Regions from separate parts of the Clostridium sp. JN-1 genome, predicted to be linked through region 1. Evidence: predicted binding sites of a transcription regulator. Region 1 holds the regulator's gene; the other holds the start of a gene.

Evidence for each region. The regulator HrcA, encoded in region 1, represses chaperone genes, less so after heat shock. The targets are predictions, from matches to a motif close to TGTTAGCACTCNNNNNNNNNGAGTGCTAACA.
Region 2: a site for HrcA is predicted at 9,100-9,130, ahead of groES (co-chaperone GroES). Genes of this name have one in related genera too.

The regions. Positions count from the first base shown of each region.
Region 1 is NZ_CP033465.1:504,178-515,415, forward strand. Features, by position in the region: gene lepA (translation elongation factor 4) at 1-470, shown strand, start outside; gene hemW (radical SAM family heme chaperone HemW) at 497-1,627, shown strand; gene hrcA (heat-inducible transcriptional repressor HrcA) at 1,835-2,872, shown strand; gene grpE (nucleotide exchange factor GrpE) at 2,915-3,607, shown strand; gene dnaK (molecular chaperone DnaK) at 3,697-5,565, shown strand; gene dnaJ (molecular chaperone DnaJ) at 5,706-6,854, shown strand; gene prmA (50S ribosomal protein L11 methyltransferase) at 6,997-7,935, shown strand; gene EBB51_RS02490 (16S rRNA (uracil(1498)-N(3))-methyltransferase) at 7,979-8,731, shown strand; gene mtaB (tRNA (N(6)-L-threonylcarbamoyladenosine(37)-C(2))-methylthiotransferase MtaB) at 8,731-10,029, shown strand; gene EBB51_RS02500 (histidine triad nucleotide-binding protein) at 10,109-10,453, shown strand; gene rpsU (30S ribosomal protein S21) at 10,579-10,755, shown strand; gene EBB51_RS02510 (GatB/YqeY domain-containing protein) at 10,784-11,230, shown strand.
Region 2 is NZ_CP033465.1:2,330,135-2,341,372, forward strand. Features, by position in the region: gene EBB51_RS11165 (sigma-54-dependent transcriptional regulator) at 1-2,506, opposite strand, end outside; gene guaA (glutamine-hydrolyzing GMP synthase) at 2,722-4,254, opposite strand; gene guaB (IMP dehydrogenase) at 4,315-5,769, opposite strand; purine riboswitch at 5,922-6,019, opposite strand; gene EBB51_RS11180 (A24 family peptidase) at 6,192-6,941, opposite strand; gene groL (chaperonin GroEL) at 7,077-8,705, opposite strand; gene groES (co-chaperone GroES) at 8,761-9,045, opposite strand; gene EBB51_RS11200 (TVP38/TMEM64 family protein) at 10,158-10,850, opposite strand; gene EBB51_RS11205 (4Fe-4S dicluster domain-containing protein) at 10,994-11,238, opposite strand, start outside.

The DNA of each region.
Region 1 (11,238 bases):
TAAACTATGAAATTCCATTAAATGAGATAGTATATGATTTCTTTGATGTTTTAAAGTCAAGGACAAGAGGATATGCATCTTTGGATTATGATTTATGTGGATATAAGGAATCAAAACTTGTAAAACTTGATATACTTTTAAATGGTGAAATGGTAGATGCACTTTCTATGATAGTACCTGAAGAGAAGGCATATGCTAAAGGAAGAGCTATAGCACAAAAATTAAAGGATATAATACCAAGACAGCTATTTGAAATACCAATTCAGGCAGCTGTTGGAGGCAAAGTAATAGCAAGAGAAACAGTAAAAGCAATGAGAAAAGATGTCCTTGCAAAGTGTTATGGTGGAGATATAAGTAGAAAGAGAAAACTTCTTGAAAAACAAAAAGAAGGTAAAAAGAAAATGAGACAAATTGGAACAGTAGAAGTTCCTCAAGAAGCATTTATGGCAGTACTAAAGACAGACGAATAAATGATTTATTGGTGGTGAATCTTATAATGGCTTGTATATCTTTATACGTTCACATTCCGTTTTGCAAACAAAAATGTTTATATTGTGATTTTCCATCTTACAGCGGTAAAGAAAACATCATGATAGATTATGCCAAAGTTTTGGCAAAAGATATAGAACAATCTGTAGAACAAAATGAAGTAAGTACTATATTCATAGGTGGGGGAACTCCCACCTATTTATCTTTAGAAGCGTGGAGAATTATAGCAAAGGCTATAGAGAAAATAAATAAATCTAATAATATAGAATTTACAGTTGAGTGCAATCCTGGAACAATTACAGATAAGAAACTTAAACTTTTTAAAAACATTGGTGTCAATAGACTTAGTATAGGACTTCAAGCATGGCAGGACGATTTGCTAAAAAAAATCGGTAGAATACATAATGTTAGAGAATTTAAGGATTCATTTAACTTATCAAGAAGTTTGGGATTTAATAATATAAATGTGGATTTGATGTTTGGACTTCCAGACCAAACTTTAGAAGATTGGAAAGACACCTTAAGTAATGTTGTAAAATTAAACCCAGAACATATATCATGTTATAGTCTTATAATTGAAGAAGGTACATTTTTTTATGAAATGTATAATAAGGATAAGTTGAGATTACCTGATGAAGAAGTTGAAAGAAGTATGTATAATTATACATTAAACTTTTTAAAAGAAAATGGATACTTACAATATGAAATATCGAATTTTGCAAAGAGTGGAAGGGAGTGCAAACATAACTTAGTATATTGGAACCTTGGAGAATATATTGGATGCGGTGCAGCTTCACACTCATATATAAATGAGATGAGATATTTTAAAACAAGAAATGTTGAAGAATATATTGCTGAAGTTAATAATAACAAAGTTATAAAAGAAAGCCTCCATAAAAATTCACTTAAAGATGATATGGAAGAATTTATGTTTATGGGTCTTAGAAAGATTGAAGGTATATCTGTAGATGATTTTTATAATAGGTTTAAGAGAGATATATATTCCGTATATAATCCTATAATAAAGAAGTATTTAAAGCAAAATTTATTGATATTGGAAAATGGAAGGCTATTCTTAAGTAAGAGAGGAATAGAGGTCTCTAATAGCATTATGTGTGATTTTATACTTGATACATAGTTTACAAATTTTAACTTACATGATTATCTATAGCTAGAGGGAGAAATAAGGAGAAATTATGAGAAAAAGTATACTCATACTAAATTAAAAATGATTTGAATTAATTTAATAATATATAAGCAGTTGACAAAAAAAAATATGAGTGATATTTTTTAATCATAGCAATTAGCACTCAACTTAAACGAGTGCTAATAAAGAGGTGGTAATATGAATATCCATGAAAGAAAAATAAAGATACTCCAGGCTATTATAGATTACTATATAGATACTGCAGAACCAATAGGCTCAAGGACAATAGCCAAAAAATATAATTTGGGAATAAGTTCTGCTACTATAAGAAATGAGATGGCAGATCTTGAAGATATGGGATATCTTGAACAGCCTCACAGCTCCTCAGGAAGGAAACCTTCAAATAAAGGTTATAGACTTTATGTTGATAAGTTAATGCAAGTTTCTGGTTTAACTCAAAAAGAAAAATTACTCATAAGGAACAAAATATTGAGTATTACGCTGCAGGAAATTGATACTATATTAAAACAGGTCACAGCAATTTTATCTGACCTAACTAAACTTACTTGTGTGGCTAAATCTCCTTCTGTTAAAAAAAGTAGTATAAAGTATGTACAATTAGTAAGCATTGATATAAATAGCATATTACTTGTTATAATAACTAACAATGGTATAATTAAGAATAATGTCATAAGGATAAGAAAAGATGTAAGTCAAGATGTTTTAGCTAAATTGAGTAATATTTTAAATGCAAGACTTAAAAATTTAAATTGTGATCAAATAAATCTTGAAGTTATAAACAATTTAAAAAATGATTTAAAAGGATATGATGATATATTCAATGCTATAATTCCAGTTTTATATGACAGCTTGAATTCAACAGATAAATCTGAAATATATATGGAAGGTACAACTAATATATTTAGTTACCCAGAATATAACGACATAGAAAGAGCACGTGAATTCTTATCACTATTAGACAATAAGGAAAAGGTGAGTAGTTTACTGAATAGTGGAGCAGGTATTTCGGTTAAAATAGGAACTGAAAATTATATTGAAGGTGCTCAAGATTGCAGCGTAGTTTCAACAATTTATAGTATAAATGGAAGACCATTAGGTGAGATAGGGGTAATAGGTCCTACAAGAATGCATTATTCAAAGATAATATCATTAATGGCAAACGTAGTTAAAGAATTAAATTCCATGTTAGACAGTATGTATCCCGAAGATGGATAGGGTTTACTTAAATAAGAATCAATAAGGGGAGGAAGTATTTAAATGGAAAATAACAAAAATGATATAGAAGGTGTTACTAAAGAGAATATTGATCAAGAAGATGTTACTAAAGAGAATGTTGGTCAAGAGGATGTTAATAATGCAGATGAAAAATGTAAATGTGAAAATCTAGATGACAATGATGAAACTTATAAAAATGAAGACGAAGACAAATGTGAGACAGCAGAATGTGATGAAAATTTTAAAAATAATTTTGAAGCTCTAGCTAAATCATTAGAGAAAAAAGCTGATGAATTAAAAGAAGAAAATTCTAAATTAAAAAATGAAAATGATACGTTAAAAGATAGATTAGCTAGAAATGTAGCAGAATACGACAATTACAGAAAGAGAACAGCAAAGGAAAAGGAAGGAATTTATACAGATGCATGTGAAGATATACTAAAGGCAATTCTTCCTGTATTAGACAACTTAGAAAGAGCAGTAAGTGTAGAAGGAAATGTTGATGACTTGAAAAAAGGTGTTGAAATGACTATGAAACAATTTAATACCGCTCTAGAAAAGTTAAGTGTAGAAGAAATTAATACAGATAGTGAATTTGATCCTCATTTTCACAATGCAGTAATGCATATTGATGATGACAGTTATGATAAAAATCAAATTGTAGAAGTATTTCAAAAAGGTTATAAAAGAGGAGAAAAAGTACTGAGATACAGTATGGTTAAGGTTGCAAATTAACTTAATTTATAATTGTTGATTTTGGATTTAAAATTTTGATATCAACTAAAATAATTTGAGTATATTTATAAATTTAGGAGGTAAATAATATGTCAAAAGTTATAGGTATTGATTTAGGAACAACAAACTCTTGTGTTGCAGTTATGGAAGGTGGAGAACCAGTAGTTATAGCAAATTCAGAAGGAGCAAGAACTACCCCATCAGTAGTATCTTTTCAAGCTAATGGTGAGAGACTTGTAGGTCAAGTTGCAAAAAGACAATCAATTACAAACCCTGATAAAACAATAATGTCAATTAAAAGACATATGGGAACAAGTTATAAAGTTAATATAGATGGCAAGGATTATACACCGCAGGAGATATCTGCTATTGTATTACAGAAAATAAAGGCTGATGCTGAAGCATATCTTGGAGAAAAAGTTACTCAAGCAGTTATAACAGTTCCAGCATACTTTAATGACAGCCAAAGACAGGCAACAAAAGATGCTGGTAAAATAGCAGGACTTGAAGTTTTAAGAATAATAAATGAGCCAACAGCAGCATCACTTGCTTATGGACTTGATAAAATGGATACAAACCAAAAAATATTAGTATATGATTTAGGTGGAGGTACTTTTGATGTATCATTACTTGAATTAGGTGATGGTGTATTTGAAGTTAAGTCAACAAATGGTGATACACATCTTGGTGGAGATGATTTTGACCAAAAGGTCATGGATTATATAGCTGAAACATTTAAATCAGAAAATGGAATAGATTTAAGAAATGATAAGATGGCATTACAAAGATTAAAGGAAGCTGCAGAAAAAGCTAAGATAGAATTATCTTCTTCAATGCAGACTAATATAAATCTTCCTTTTATAACAGCAGATGCAGCAGGTCCAAAACATATAGACATGAATTTAACTAGATCTAAATTCAATGAATTAACTCAGGATCTTGTAGATAGAACTATAGAACCAATGAGAAAGTCATTAAATGATGCTGGACTTTCAATCAATGAAGTAGATAAAATAATACTTGTAGGTGGTTCAACAAGAATACCAGCAGTTCAAGATGCAGTTAAGAATTTTACTGGAAAAGAGCCTTCAAAGGGAGTAAATCCTGATGAATGTGTTGCTGTAGGTGCATCTATTCAAGCAGGAGTTTTAACTGGAGATGTTAAAGATGTATTACTTCTTGATGTTACACCACTTACACTTGGTATAGAAACTTTAGGAGGAGTAGCTACTCCATTAATCAGTAAAAATACTACTATACCAACTAAAAAGAGTCAGGTATTCTCAACAGCTGCAGATGGTCAAACTTCTGTTGAAATTAGTGTAGTTCAAGGTGAAAGACAGATGGCTGCTGATAATAAGTCACTTGGAAGATTTACACTTTCAGGTATAGCTCCAGCTCCAAGAGGAGTTCCTCAGATAGAAGTTACATTTGATATAGATGCTAATGGAATAGTTAATGTATCTGCAAAGGATAAGGGAACTGGAAAAGAGGCAAATATTACGATTACAGCTTCAACTAACTTAACTGATGAAGAAATTGATAAGGCAGTTAAGGAAGCAGAAAAGCATGCAGAAGAAGATAAAAATAGAAAAGAATCAATAGAAGCTAAGAATAATGCAGAACAAATTATTTATCAAACTGAAAAGACACTAAAAGATCTTGGAGATAAGGTATCAGCAGATGATAAGAAGTCTATAGAAGATAAAGTAAGTGCTCTTAAAGCAGTTAAAGATGGTGATGATATAGAGGCAATCAAAAAAGCTACTGAAGATTTAACTCAAACATTCTATGCAATTTCATCCAAAATTTATCAGGCTGCTAATCCTCAAGGAGCAGCTCAAGGCGGCGCAGGTTCTAATCCAAATGGTGCAGGCAATCAAAATGCAGGCGGCTCAAGTGCAAAAAATGATGATAATGTAGTAGATGCAGATTATAAAGTAGATGATGATAAATAACTTTAATTAATATATTCACTGATTTATTGGAAATAACGTATAATATATAGGATTAAGGGATGAGTAAAGCTCTTCCCTTAATTTAAGTAATTATATATTTTCCTAATGTATAAATTATTATTAGGTGGTGAGCAAGTAGGATGGCAAACAAAGATTATTATGAAGTCCTTGGGTTGCAAAAAGGTGCCAGTGATGATGAAATAAAAAAGGCATTTAGAAAATTAGCTTTAAAATACCATCCAGATAGAAATCAAGGGAATAAGGAAGCAGAAGAAAAGTTTAAGGAAATCAATGAAGCATACCAAGTGCTTTCAGATCCTGACAAAAAAGCTCAATACGACCAGTTTGGAACTACAGATTTTAATGGAGCTGGTGGGTTCAGTGGAGCTCAAGGATTTGACTTTTCCGACTTTGGCGGATTTGGAGATATATTTGATTCCTTCTTTGGTGGCGGATTTGGAGGCAGTAGCAGCGGCAGAAAGAGAAAAAATGCGCCTCAAAAGGGAGCAGATCTTGAATACAGCATAAATTTAACATTTAAAGAAGCAGTTTTTGGTGCTGAAAAGCAGATAAATATAACTAGAAGTGAAAAATGCGAAAAGTGTAATGGAACAGGTGCAAAGCACGGCACTAAACCTCATACCTGTGACAAATGCGGCGGAACAGGTCAAGTTAGAGTCCAAAGGAATACACCGCTTGGAAGTTTTGTAAGTATGAGTACCTGTGACAAATGCGGTGGTAAGGGTACTATAATAAAGGATCCTTGTCCAGAATGTAAGGGTAAAGGCAGTGTAAGAAGACAGAGAAAAATAAATATAACTATACCAGCTGGTGTAGATACAGGTAATGTAATTCCAATTAGAGGACAAGGCGAACATGGAATAAATGGAGGACCTGCTGGTGATTTGTATATAAACATAAGGGCAGATCATCATTCTAAATTTAAGAGAAAACAGTTTGATATATATATAGATACGCATATAAGTTTTGGTAAGGCTGCATTAGGGACTGAACTCACAGTTCCAACTGTTGATGGTGATGTAAAGTATCAAATACCTCCTGGAACCCAACCTGGTACTGTATTTAGACTTAGAGGTAAAGGTGTCCCTAGAGTAAACAGTCATGGAAGAGGAGATCAATATGTTAATATAATAGTTGATGTTCCTAAGAATTTAAATCAAAAGCAAAAAGATGCATTATATTTATTCATGGCTGCTAGTGGTGAAGTACCAGATACAGAAGGCAGCAAGAAATCTTTTATGGATAAAATTAAGAATAGCTTCAAGTAATTAAACTTTGTTTCTCATTTATGGGAAACAAAGTTTTTACTGTATAGGAAATATATATTTTCTTACATATATGTTGACAAAAATAGTGCAGAACTATAAAGTAAATGGTATTGAAATATAAACAAATTTGGAGGTATGTCTTATGGGTAAAGAGTGGGTGGAAGTTAGTATATTTACATCCAGTGAAGCAGTAGAAGCAGTTTCAGGAATATTATATAATACTGGTGTTAAAGGACTTGCCATAGAAGATCCTCAGGATATGGAATTTAAGAAAAAACATCCAGGAGATTGGGATTATTTTGATGAATCAATATTAGATGTAAAAGATGGTGCTTTGATAAAAGGATACTATAAGAATGACAGTAAATTAAACGAGTATTTAAGTTATATAAAAGAAAGTATAAATAATTTAGAACAGTTTGGAATAGACAAAGGAAAAGGATTAGTTACTGCGGCAAATGTAAACGAAGAAGATTGGGAAAATAATTGGAAAAAATATTATAAACCAACTAAAGTTGGTGAAAGAATAGTTGTAAAGCCAATATGGGAAGAATATAAACCAAAAGATGATGAATTAATAGTAGAACTTGATCCGGGTATGGCTTTTGGAACTGGGACACATGAGACTACAAGAATGTGTATAAAAGCCTTGGAGAAGCACGTTAAAAATGAATCAACTGTGTTTGATATAGGAACTGGATCAGGAATTTTGTCCATATCTGCTGCAAAGCTTGGAGCAAAGAAGGTTGTTGGAGTTGATTTGGATCCTGTTGCTGTAAAGTCAGCATCAGAAAATATTAAGTTCAATGATATAAACAATGTAAGAATATTAGAAGGCAACCTTATGGATGTTGTGGAAGGTAAGGCTAATATAGTAATTGCCAATATAATTGCAGATGTTATAATATCACTAGCAAAAGGTGTAAAGAACTTTATTCTTAAAGGTGGATTATTTATATCTTCTGGAATAATCAATGATAGGAAAGATGATGTTATACGTGAACTTAAAAAAAATGATTTTGATATAGAAGAAGTTAATGTAGATGGCGAATGGGTATGTATAGTAGCCAGGGTTAAATAAGCTTTGATATAGCAGGCTTAATATTATATAAAGGAGTTTTGTTATGCACAAGTTTTTTGTACATAAAGATAATATAATTGATAATAAAGCATATATTAAAGATGATGATGTAAAACACATATATAAAGTTTTAAGACTTCAAGTTGGAGATTCAGTAAATATAAACAATTGTGATGGAGAAGAGTTTTTAGGTGAAATAGAGGAAATAAATAAAAAGGTAGTCGTAGTAAATTGCATTCAAAAACTTGAGATTAACAATGAAAGTAAAATAGAAATCCACTTGTTTCAAGGAATGCCAAAGTCAAATAAGATGGACTTAATTGTACAAAAATCTACAGAGCTTGGTGTAAGAGAAATTACTCCAGTTATTACAGAAAGAGTTGTGTCGAAAAATGAGTCAAATGAATCGAAAAAAATTGACAGATGGAGTAGAATTGCTCTTGAAGCTTGCAAACAAAGTAAAAGAAGTTTGATTACTAAGATCAATAATTCTTTAAAATTTGATGAAATGCTGGAATACTTAAGAAATATGGATTTAATTGTAGTTCCATATGAAAATAAAGAGAATTATGGAATAAAAAAAATGATTAGTACAATAAATAAATCAAGTATACACAAAATTGGCATTGTAATAGGACCAGAAGGTGGATTTGAAGAAGAAGAAATTGAGATGCTTAATAATATAGGAGCACATATAATAACTTTAGGACCTAGAATACTTAGAACGGAGACAGCAGGATTCGTTTGTGTTTCATTACTTATGTATGAGTTATCAGACTTAGGAGGAGTATTTTAATGAAAGTTGGTTTTGCTACATTAGGCTGTAGGGTAAATCAGTATGAAACGGAAGCTATGGCAGAAAAGTTTATAAAGCAAGATTATGAAATAGTCAAGTTCGAAGATTTTGCAGATGTATATGTGATAAACACATGTACTGTCACAAATATGGGTGATAAAAAATCAAGACAAATGATACATAGAGCTAGAAGGCAAAATCCAAATGCTGTAATAGCTGTTGTAGGATGTTATTCACAAATCAAACCTCAAGAAGTTTCAAAAATAGATGGAGTAGATATAGTATTAGGTACAAGAAATAAAGGCGATATATTACATTGGGTAAATGAAGTAATGAATGACAGGAGTAAAGTAATAGAAGTAGGAGACGTACTAAAAAACAAGGTATTTGAAGATTTAAAAATAAAAGAATATCAGGACAGGACGAGGGCTTTTTTAAAAATCCAAGATGGATGTAATAGATTTTGTTCATATTGTCTTATACCTTTTGCAAGAGGTGGAGTTTGCAGCAGAGATCCTAAAACTGTTGTAGAAGAAGTAAAAAGGCTAGCAAGTCACGGGTTTAAGGAGATAATATTATCTGGAATACATATAGCTTCTTATGGAGTGGATTTAAGCGGTGATTGGAACTTGCTTAAAATGCTTGAAACATTGGACAATATTGAAGGTATAGAAAGAATCAGAATTGGTTCAATAGATCCCCAATTTTTTACGAGCGGTGTAGTAGAGAAAATTTCAGTACTAAAAAAGTTGTGCCATCATTTCCATTTATCCCTTCAAAGCGGATGTGATGCAACCTTGAAAAGGATGAATAGAAGATATACAACTTTAGAATATGCTGATATTGTAAAAGACTTAAGAAAGTATGTAAAGGATGTATCAATAACGACAGATATTATAGTTGGTTTTCCCGGTGAAACAGATGATGAATTTGAATCAACATATAATTTCTTAAAAGATATTAAACTATCTAAAATGCATATATTCAAGTATAGTTCTAGAAAAGGAACAAAAGCAGCAGAAATGAAAGATCAGGTAGATGCTAAAATTAAAGATATAAGAAGTAAGAGATTAATACAGTTAAACGAAATATTGGAAGGTGAGTTTATATCGAAGTTTATAGGAAAGAATATGAAAGTACTTTATGAACAAAAGATAAGCGGAACCGAAAATCAGTATGAAGGATATACATCGAATTATATAAGGGCAGTATCTGAAAGTGATCAAAATTTACAAGGTAAGCTTGTTTCCACTAAAATATTAAAAGTAAATAAAGATCATGCTGTTGGAATTATATAAAAAATGTGTAAATTTTAAAGATTTTAGTAGGAAAATTTATTATTGTATTGAATATTATATATTTAAGGGAGGTGAAATAATGCAAAATTGTATTTTTTGTAAAATAATCAAAGGCGAAATACCATGTCAAAAAGTATATGAAGATGATATGGTCTTAAGTTTTAAGGATATAGAACCTGCGGCTCCATCTCATGTTTTAATAATACCAAAAAAACATATATCGAGCTTAAATGATGTTACAGAAGAAGATTCAAAGATAATAGCTCATGTTTTTATGGCCGCCCAAAAAATAGTTAAAGAGCTTGGAATAGATAAAGATGGATACAGAATAGTTAGCAATTGTGGAGAAAATGGAGGACAGTCAGTTCCTCATGTCCACTTTCACTTACTTGGAGGAAGATCATTGCAGTGGCCGCCGGGCTAAATATTAAAGCAGGTTGTTGACATTATACAAAAACATGTTGTATAATATTTAGTGTGTTATGTAACCCACATTGGCTGCATTTAATTTTTGAGGAATTAAATTGGCTAGCGGAGGGAGGGATAAGTATGTCAGAAATAAGGGTTGGAGAAAACGAAACAATAGAAAGCGCATTGAGAAGATTTAAAAGAAAATGTGCTAGAGCTGGTGTTCTTTCAGAAGTTAGAAAAAGAGAACACTATGAAAAACCAAGTGTAAAAAGAAAAAAGAAATCTGAAGCTGCAAGAAAGAGAAAGTTTAAATAGAATTCTTGTGAAAGAAGGTACTAGGTTAATGTCTCTTAAAGAAAGACTGCAGGAAGATTGGAAGCAAGCTTTAAAAGCAAGGGATAAGTTTAAAGCTAATACTATAAGCATGGCAAGATCAGCCATATTAGTAGCTGAAAAGAGTGGAGAAGGAACTTTAGATGATGAGAGAGTTATTGAAATATTATCTAAAGAAGTAAAACAAAGGCGTGAGTCTATATTAGAGTTTGAAAAAGGAAACAGACAGGATTTAATTGATGAAGCAAAAGCTGAAATAGAGATCTTGTTAGATTACCTTCCTCAGCAGTTAAACGAAGAGGAAATTTCCGAAATTGTTCGTCAAGCAGTTGATGAAGTGGGTGCTAATGACATAAAATCAATGGGAAAAGTTATGGCAGTTGTTGTACCTAAGACTAAAGGTAGAGCAGATGGCAAACTTGTAAGTCAAATTGTAAAAAAATATTTGAATAAATAAAAATAAAA
Region 2 (11,238 bases), 970 kb from region 1:
ATGGATTTAAAAATGTTAAAAATTTTTTCAAACTGTCTTGACACAAATCTTTTACCTGTATATTTTCATCTTTTTTTGTTATTAAAATATTGTTTTTTTGTATTATATTAATTAAGTTGTTCTCTCCAGGACCATTAATCAAAGACTCTAATGAAATAAATGGAACTTCTATCTTTGGATCTACAATTCCAACAGAAGCAATGATAGAATAACTTTTTTTTATTAATTTTATTCTCTCATTTAATTTATTTATACCAACAGGTATTATATCTATTTTTTCATCAGTTAAATTTACAACAATGTCATTAACTAAATCTTTAAGTTTTTCGGCAGCTCCTTGACCGCTGCTGCAAATAGTTATTATAGCTTTATGTATATCAGATGCAGTACAATCTTCTATATATCGACCATACCCCCTAAACTCTTTAAGTGAATCATATATACTGTCTAAATCCATATCAAAAATATTTGCTTTTCTAACTGCTTCTAAGACTAAAGGGGTAGATACCATATCTATACTTTTAACCTTTATACCAGTCTTTTCCGTAATAACAACATCAAAATTTACTAAAGACCCCATATCTACTAAAAGAAGTACTCCTTTACCCATATCTATTTCTTTTACTTTTTCTGTCATATCATCTAATACCTTCTTAGGATTCACCTCAAGCGGCATATCTACAGCTTCTATAACACCTTCACCTAAAAGCTTTTTAGCAACATTCACCATACTGCTTGCTGTACTGCTTCCATGTGCAGCAACTATTAATGCAACACGCTCATTACTTTGCGTGTCCTGAATTGAACTAAGTAGTAAAGTCAAATATACTATTTCCATGTTGGGAACTACTATTTTATACTTTTCTTCTATTAATTCTTTAATTTCAATAGAAACATTGTATTCATCAGGATTATCTTTAATAATGCCTTCAACGTTAGCGTATTTCAAATTCCTTTTGTTTTCAACTCTTTTGAAAAATGCACTTAAATGCAAACTAAGAGCATACAAAAATCTTTCATTAAACTTTTTATTAAGCCTTACTTCAACAATATCTTTTATTTTTTCTGCAAATTCAAGTATATCTTCATTTACTATCTTAAGTATCTTTTCCCTACCTTGTACATTATTCTTAAACTTATCATAAAAACACTTCATATGAACATTTATATCCGTAGTAATAAAATTTTTAATATACTCATCATCTGCACCTTCACCTTTTAATACAGCAGACTTATCTTCTATTATCTTATATAAGTTAAATGGAGGTTCGTAAGGGTCTTCATCTATTAGTGCTTTATATTCACCTTCAGGTGTAATAACAAGTTGTGAATCAATATATTCTGATATTTCTTCCATTTCCTTTCTCTTACCACCCAAATGAAATATTCCATCCTTTATATCTGTTGGAAGGGACTTGAAATCTATTTCAATACAATCATCACTGCCTATACTATTAAAAAAACCTTTAGCACACACAAGCTGAATATTGGATTTCATTTGTCCTACATTGCCAAAGGAAGCGCTGCCTACTAATGCTTTTACAGCTTCATCTTCAATCTTTATTGTTTTATTTACTCTATGTGCTTCATTCGATAATAAAAATTTAACCATGTCTAACTTATCTTTAACAGGTCTTTCTTCAAAAGTAGGAATTGTTATTATTATAGGTATCCTTCTTACAAAAGTTTTTAATAATGATGATGCTGGATCTTCAGTAGTTGCGCCTATTATAAGTACATTAGATTTTCTTACTTTTTCAGTTTCTCCTAGTTTATTATAAGTTCCTGTGTCCATAAAATAAAATATCATCTCTTGACCTTCCGGCGGAAGTCTGTGTATTTCATCTAAAAATAACACTCCACCATCTGCCTTCTCAACCAAACCAACTTTTTCATTTTCAGCTCCTGTAAAAGCTCCTTTTACATGTCCAAATATTTGTGAAATCAAAAGCTGTGGATTATTATAATAGTCTGCACAATTAAATACTATAAATGGTGCATCTTTACTGAACCTTTTTGCATACTTAGCATAATTGTACATCATGTTTGCAAATAATGTTTTTCCAACTCCCGTTTGTCCGACAATTAAAGTATGCAGACCATTAGGAGGATATAGTACCGCCGCCTTAGCTTGCTCTATTTGATTTTTAAGACTTGTTTCTGCACCTATTAAATTATTAAATGGATCTTTATCTTTTTTATTTTTATTACTTAATTCAATTAACTTATCTATACTGTCAAATTCTAAAGACTTACCTTCTAACTTACATCCAACAATATTCTCTACAGTACCCTTTTCTAAAAATAACACTGGTCTTCCCTTGATCTTTATTATCCTTTTATCTCTAAGCAGTACGTTTAATTCCATACTCACATTATTTCTCAATATATCTAATTCTTTTGAGATTTCTGATGCACTAAATCCTTTTTTTTCTTTTATAGTGTCCAAGTTAAGTTTTTTTGTATTATCAAGTAAATAATTATATATTTTATCTATACGTTTCAACTTAAAATCTCCTTTCTCCAAAATAAACACACTAATCAATACATAACAAATCAAATTTTAATACTCTATCAATACAATACTATAATACACTTTCAAATAAATATTTAAAGAAAAAAATTTATGAATTATTCTATAAAAAAGGAAAAGTAACTATGATATTTCTATCCTAATTACTTTCCGCTAGCTGAATTATTAAGCTGTAAATTTACTGCATCTTATTCCCATTCAATTGTAGCTGGTGGTTTGCTTGTTATATCATAAACAATTCTGTTTACACCTTTAACTTCATTTACTATCCTTCTACTTACTTTATCTAAAACATCATAAGGTATCTTAGCCCAATCTGAAGTCATAGCATCACTTGAAGTTACGGCTCTTAGAGCTATTGTATGACAATAAGTTCTTTCATCTCCCATAACACCAACTGATTGTATATTAGGAAGACATGCAAAGTACTGCCATATCTTTTCATCCAGTCCTGCACTTGCTATTTCTTCCCTAAAAATAGCATCTGCTTCTCTTACAATTTCAAGTTTTTCTTCTGTAATTTCTCCAAGAACCCTTATTGCAAGTCCCGGACCTGGAAATGGCTGTCTCCAAACCAATTTATGAGGTATTTTAAGTTCTTCACCAACTGCCCTTACTTCATCTTTGAACAGCTCTCTAAGAGGTTCTATCAATTTAAACTTCATATCTTCTGGTAATCCACCTACATTGTGATGGCTCTTTATAGTAGCTGACGTTTTAGTTCCGCTCTCAACTACATCGGGATAAATTGTTCCCTGTACTAAAAATCCTATATCTCCAAGTTTATTTGCTTCTTCCTCGAATACTCTTATGAAATCTTCTCCTATTATCTTTCTCTTTCTTTCAGGATCACTAACACCTTTTAATTTTCCTAAAAATCTATCTTTAGCATCAACTCTTATCAAATTCATATCAAATTGCTGTCTAAATACTCTTTCTACTTGATCACCTTCATCTTTTCTAAGTAAACCGTGATCTACAAAGATACAAGTTAATTGTTTTCCAATAGCTTTATGTACTAATACAGCTGCAACAGATGAATCTACACCACCTGATAGTGCACATATTACTTTTTTATCTTTAACTATTTCCCTTACAGCCTTTACCTTTTCTTCTACAAAGGATGCCATTGACCAATCACCCTTGAGCTTACAAATTCTAAACAAGAAGTTTGAAAGCATCTTTTTACCAAATGGAGTATGCTGTACTTCAGGATGGAATTGAACTCCATATATCTTTTTTTGAACATTTTGTATAGCAGCTGCGGGACATTGACTTGTTACAGCTGCAATATCAAATCCTTTAGGAGCTTCAGATACAAAGTCAGTATGACTCATCCAGCAAGTTTCATCTTGGTCTATTCCATAAAACAATTCGGAATTATCATATAATTTTACATTAGTTTTACCATATTCCCTTACTTCAGGACTTTCAACTTTTCCTCCCAAAGTATAAGCTATCAACTGTTCACCATAACATATTCCAAGTATAGGAACACCTAATTCAAATATTTCTTTATTTATTCTAGGTGCACTATCTCCATAGACACTGTTTGGACCGCCTGTGAATATTATTCCTTTAGGATTTTTAGCCTTTATCTTTTCTATAGAATATGTATATGGTACTATTTCACAATATACATTATTTTCCCTAACACGTCTAGCTATTAACTGATTATATTGTCCTCCAAAATCAACTACAAGGACTAGTTCTCTCTCCATAGTTATACTGATACCTCCAAAACATATTTATATTGAGGAAAGTTGCAATTAAAATTTATATTATTGATTTACACTATAATTTGGTGCTTCTTTAGTTATTGAAATATCATGTGGATGACTTTCCCTAAGTCCTGCTGATGTCTGTATAACAAACCTAGCATTTTCATATAAATCTTGTAAAGTTTTTGCACCCAAGTATCCCATTCCAGAACGTATGCCGCCTAGAAGCTGAAATATAGTTTCAGTTACATATCCTTTATAAGGAACTCTTCCTTCAACACCTTCTGGAACTAACTTTTTATTTCCTTCTTGGAAATATCTATCTTTACTTCCGCATGCCATTGCTGCAAGTGAACCCATTCCTCTATAAACCTTATAACTTCTTCCTTGATATATTTCCGTTTCACCTGGAGCTTCTTCACATCCTGCAAGTAATGATCCCATCATTACAACCTTTGCCCCAGCTGCTAAAGCTTTAACTACATCTCCTGAATACTTTATTCCTCCATCAGCAATTACTGGAATTCCATGTTTATTTGCTTCTTCAACACAATCCATTACAGCTGTAAGCTGCGGTACTCCGACACCAGCTACTATCCTAGTTGTACAAATTGATCCAGGTCCTATTCCAACTTTTACACAATCTGCTCCTGCAGCAATTAAATCTCTTGTTGCTTCAGCTGTTGCAATATTTCCTGCAATAACCTGAAGGTCTGGGTACTTTTCTTTTACAATTCTCACTGCATCAATTACACCATGGGAATGTCCATGAGCTGTATCCAAAGTTATTACGTCAACATTTGCCTTTACAAGAGCATCCACACGCTGCATCATATCCTTTGTTACTCCAACAGCTGCACCGCATAATAATCTTCCTTTTGAGTCTTTTGCACCATTAGGGAATTTCTTTACCTTTTCTATATCCTTTATAGTTATAAGCCCTCTTAAATTATTTTGTGCGTCAACTAATGGAAGTTTTTCAATTTTATGATTTTTTAATAATTCCTTTGCTTCTTCTATTGTTGTATTTTCTGGAGCAGTTATAAGATTTTCTTTTGTCATAACTTCTGATATTTTTCTATCATAATTGCTTTCAAAGATAATATCTCTATTAGTTATTATTCCGACTAATTTTTCATTTGATGTTATAGGTACACCTGATATTCTATATTTGCTCATAAGTTCAAGAGCATCATTTATTGTATTATCTGGTGAAAGATAAAATGGATCAGTTATTACTCCATTTTCCTGTCTCTTTACTTTGTCAACTTCCATAGCCTGCTGTTCTATAGTCATATTCTTATGTATGATACCAATTCCGCCTTCTCTTGCAATAGCAATTGCCATCTTTGATTCTGTAACAGTATCCATACTTGCACTCATAAGAGGCATATTTAATTTTATTTTTTTAGTTAAATTAGTAGTTAAAGACACTTCTCTTGGTAAAATTTCTGATTTATTTGGTACTAAAAGTGCATCGTCAAATGTATATCCGTTTTTCCATATTTTTGCCATTTGTATCAACTTCCTTTCAATATATACAAAAATTTAAACTTTTAGATATAGAGTTTCTAGTTTGAAGCCTATCTTACACTCCGAGATATGAGAAAAAACTATATAAATAAAAGCATACTAAAGTACACATGCGAGTGAAATTAATATGCTAAAATTATAATAATTTCACCCATAGTCAGAAATTTAAGGCTTCTGGTAGAAACTCCCTGCCGTATTCAGGGGATATATGAGTTTAAATAAAAAATTTTGACTTTAAAACTTTATATTAATTACATATTGCAATATATAATTCATTTTAATTTAAAGTATTTATACTATTCTATTCAATTTTTGCTGCTTTGTCAATAATTTTGTACTTGTATTATACATATTTAGATTCTATATGTACGTTTACATCAACAATGTTAATTTAATAACAAAGATTAAAGTGTAAATAACATAAAATTAAAAATATTTTCACCAAAAACAGAACATATTATAGATGACATTAAAATATATGGTCCAAATGCTATATAATCCTTTCTGGACTTCTTACCAGATAATACAAGAATACTAGCACAAAGTGACCCAATTACAAATGCCAAAAGTATCATTAATAGAGTCAATTCAATTCCAAAAAACAATCCACAGACAAAGCAAATTTCTACATCACCTAAACCCATATTGCCATATGTAAGTAACCATATTAAAAATAGTATTCCTCCTCCTAAGATGCCGCCGTATATATAATCCTTTACAGGAATCCCAATGTAAATATATGTGCATATAAAAATTGCTGAAAAAATTATTCCTATTAATATAGTTGAAAAATATACATTAGTAGTATCGTAATCAATTAATGCAACTACAATTAATATACTTATAAAAGCAGCGTATTTTATAAAAGTAAGACTTAAACCATACATATTAAATAGCATTACAAAAATCAATCCTGCTAAAAATTCTATGAGAGGATATCTTATTGAAATTTTACTCCTGCAGTATCTACATCTTCCGCGTAATATAATGTAACTTATAATAGGTATCAAATCATATATCTTAATTTTATTTTTACACTTTGTGCAGTGAGAAGGAGGATATACTATTGATTCTTCCCTAGGTATTCTGTATATACATACATTTAAGAAGCTTCCAATAATAGTTCCTGCAATAAAAATCATACAATCAATCATCATAATTACCCCTATGAATACAAACTTAATACTTTATCCATTATATTAAGATAACCCTTTTTATGGATAATATTAACCTTAGGCAAAATTTATAAAAAAAATACCGCGTGATAAACGCGGTATTTTTGATGTATATTAATACATTCCACCCATTCCTGGTGCTCCACCTGGTGCTGGAGCTTCTGGAGTTTTTTCAGGTATATCTACTACTGCAGCTTCTGTAGTTAAGAATGTTGAAGCTACTGATGCAGCATTTTGAAGAGCTGATCTTGTAACCTTAGTTGGATCAACTATACCAACTTTTATCATATCTACATATTCATTATTTAATACATCATATCCTACTCCAGGTTTACTATTTTTAACTTTTTCTATTATTACTGATCCTTCAACACCAGCATTTTCAGCTATCTGTCTTACTGGTTCTTCAAGAGCTTTTTTAATTATATCAATTCCAACCTTTACATCTGGAACATCTGAAGTTAACTTTCCGATCTCTGGAATTATATTTACATATGAAGTTCCACCACCTGGAACTATACCTTCTTCAACAGCTGCCTTTGTAGCTGCTAGTGCATCTTCTATTCTTAATTTTCTCTCTTTAAGTTCAGTTTCTGTAGCAGCACCAACCTTGATTACAGCTACTCCACCAGCAAGTTTTGCTAATCTTTCTTGTAATTTTTCTCTATCGAAATCTGAAGTTGTACCTTCGATTTGTTTTCTTATTTGACTAACTCTATCTTTGATAGCAGCCTTGTCACCTTTTCCATTTACTATTGTAGTATTTTCTTTAGTTATTTTAACAGACTCTGCTCTTCCAAGCATATCTAATGTTGTTTCCTTTAAATCTCTTCCTAATTCTTCTGATATTACTTGACCGCCAGTAAGTATTGCTATATCTTGAAGCATTTCTTTTCTTCTATCACCAAACCCTGGAGCTTTTACTGCAACGCAAGTAAATGTACCTCTTAATTTGTTAACAACTAAAGTTGCTAATGCTTCACCTTCTATGTCATCAGCAATTATTAATAGCTTTTTACCTTGCTGAACTATTTTCTCAAGTAGTGGTAATATATCTTGGATACTTGAAATCTTTTTATCTGTAATCAATAAATATGCATTGTCAAGTGATGCTTCCATTTTTTCTGTATCAGTTACCATGTATGGGCTTACATATCCTCTATCAAATTGCATACCTTCAACAACATCTAGTTCTGTACCCATTGATTTTGATTCTTCTACAGTTATAACTCCTTCATTACCAACCTTCTCCATAGCATCTGCTATAAGTTTACCTACTTCTTTATCGGAAGCTGATATTGATGCAACTCTAGCTATATCATCTTTTCCTTCTACTGGTTTAGAAATTTTCTTAACTTCTTCTACAGCTTTATCAACAGCTATCTTTATTCCCTGTCTTACAAGCATTGGATTAGCTCCTGCTGTAACATTCTTCAATCCTTCTCTTATAATAGCTTGAGCAAGTAGTGTAGCTGTAGTTGTTCCATCTCCTGCTACATCATTTGTCTTTATGGAAACTTCTTTAACTAGCTGAGCACCCATATTTTCATATGGATCTTCTAATTCTATTTCTTTTGCTATAGTAACACCATCATTAGTAATAAGTGGTGAACCAAATTTCTTATCAAGGACAACATTCCTTCCTTTAGGTCCAAGTGTAATTTTTACTGTATTAGCAAGCTTATCAACACCATCTTGCATTAATCTTCTAACTTCTTCACTAAACAAAATATTTTTTGCCATAAAATTTTACCTCCTAACAAATTAGCAATAGTAACTGATAGATGTTTTACTTTAACTATTCCATAACAGCTAATATATCGTCCTGTCTTAAAATAGTATATTCTTCTCCATCTATCTTAACTTCAGTTCCTGAATACTTGGAGAATAATACCCTATCTCCTTTTTTAACTTCCATTTTTACTTCTTTTCCGTTAACCAATCCGCCGGGTCCTACTGAAACAACCTCTGCTTCTTGAGGTTTTTCTTTTGCAGCTCCTGGTAAAACAATTCCACTCTTTGTAGTTTCCTCTGCTTCTAATCTTTTAATTACAACTCTGTCTCCAAGTGGTCTAATATTCATTTAAACCCCTCCTTAAAAATTACTTTATATATTTTAATAAAGTTACTGACTTTTTGTTAGCACTCATTACTTTCGAGTGCTAATACAATTATTATAATAATGAATCATATCTATATTTTCAAATTCCAATTTCATACTTATTAAATTATTTACTCTTAAATATTCCATCAGTGTTAATTTAACTTTAATTTTCTCATTATTACTAAATATCTTATTGTTTTGCTTGATTATTGGAAATAAGTTACATGATAAGGTAAAAACTTATTTTTATTTACTTTATGGATATATTATAAAATACAGTAATTACTAATTTAATTGTGAAAGGATGTGTATTAATCATTAAGGATATGTTTAAATTCTTTGTTAAATCTATAATTAGCTTATTTGTATCTTTAACTATAATTCTAATTGCCATAAAAATAACTTTAAATTTTAGGATACTTTATTTTTTTGATATAAATCACTTAGATATACCAAAACTCTCTAATTTAAACAATGATCAAATAAGATTAATTTACAACTATATAATAGATTTTATTAACTCAAGTAATACTGCAGATTTTAATCTGCCAATTTTACCATACTCTTTAGAAGGTAAAATTCACTTTATTGAAGTTAAAAACTTATTTCTAAAAATAAATTTCCTATTATTTATATTAATAATACTTTGTGTTATTAGCATAAATTTCATAAAGAAAAATTATTGCATTTTAAATTTGTGTTCAAATATACTATTGACTATATGTACATTTATATTTTTATTATCTTATTTTAACTTTAATGGAGTTTTTACTATATTTCATAAAATTATATTTTCAAATGAGTACTGGTTATTTGATCCAGTTAAAGATCCTGTAATAAAAATGCTGCCAGAAGAATATTTCATGCACTGTTTAATTTTAATAATGTTTATAATAATAATTTTAGCATTATTATTAAAAATAGTATATCGTAAATTCAAATCATTATAAGGAAATTAACTAGAAAGTTAACTTATACACTAAAAATTTTGGTAACATATTCAGAGGACAGAGGACAATGTTTGAAGATTATTTTGCGTTAGCAAAAAATCAACCTTCATTGTCCTATGTCCTTTGTCCTCTGTTTTCATGTTACTTTTTCATAAACTTTCTTACTATTTTTTCGCCTTTAAATACACCTAATATAAATACCAGTATCATAATAACAGCTATTGATATAAGCAGAGCATAATTTTGAGAACTTATTTTAGCTCCAAAATATGCTGATACCATTATTCCAGGAATTCTCCCAAGTGAAGAATAAATAATAAAATTTTTAGCGCTTATTCTAGAAATACCGCAGATATAGCCTAATATATCTTTGGGTATACCTGGAATTAAATAAAGTAGAAAAACTATTAAATTTATATTACCCAAATTCAAAATTTTATCAAAATATTTAAAATCTTTTTTTGAAACTATTTTTTTAACCAGCGGCTTACCAAAAATGTAAGAAATACCATATACAACTATACTTCCAATAGTTATTCCTATAAATGAAATCACAGTTCCTAAAATTGCACCATATATATATCCCCCTGCAATTTGTACTATCTCACCTGGAATAAAAAAAGCGATCACTTGTATGATTTGAAGAATTACAAATGCAAAAATACTGTAATCTCCATAAGACATTATTACATTCTTGATTTTAACGGGATCCTTAAATATATAAAAATATTTATCATAGTATTCATATCCAACATAGATAATAAATATAAGTATTATAGCAAATCCTATATATGACTTATACTTTTTTATTTTCTCATATAATTTTCCAATCATTTTCATCATCCTAAACATTATAATAACTTATACTATAAATCATGATGCTGGACTATTCAATATATTTAATCTAAATTTAATATAAAAGTAAAATCTTTGACTAATCAAATAATTAATCAAAGATTTTATTTATTGCTTACTATCTATTTTTCGAGATTTACATCATCAAATTTTTTAAGGTTTTCATTATCAAGTACAGATTTTTTATCAGATTTATTTTTAAATTTAATAAGTTGAGGTCTTGACTTCGCTGCAGAACTCATCGCTGCAGGTCCGCCTATACATCCACCTTCGCACATCATACCCTCTATAAAGTTTTGTGAAATTTTTCCTACTTTAGCCATTATCATAGCTTTTTTTATTTCACCTGCTCCACTTACCTTAATTG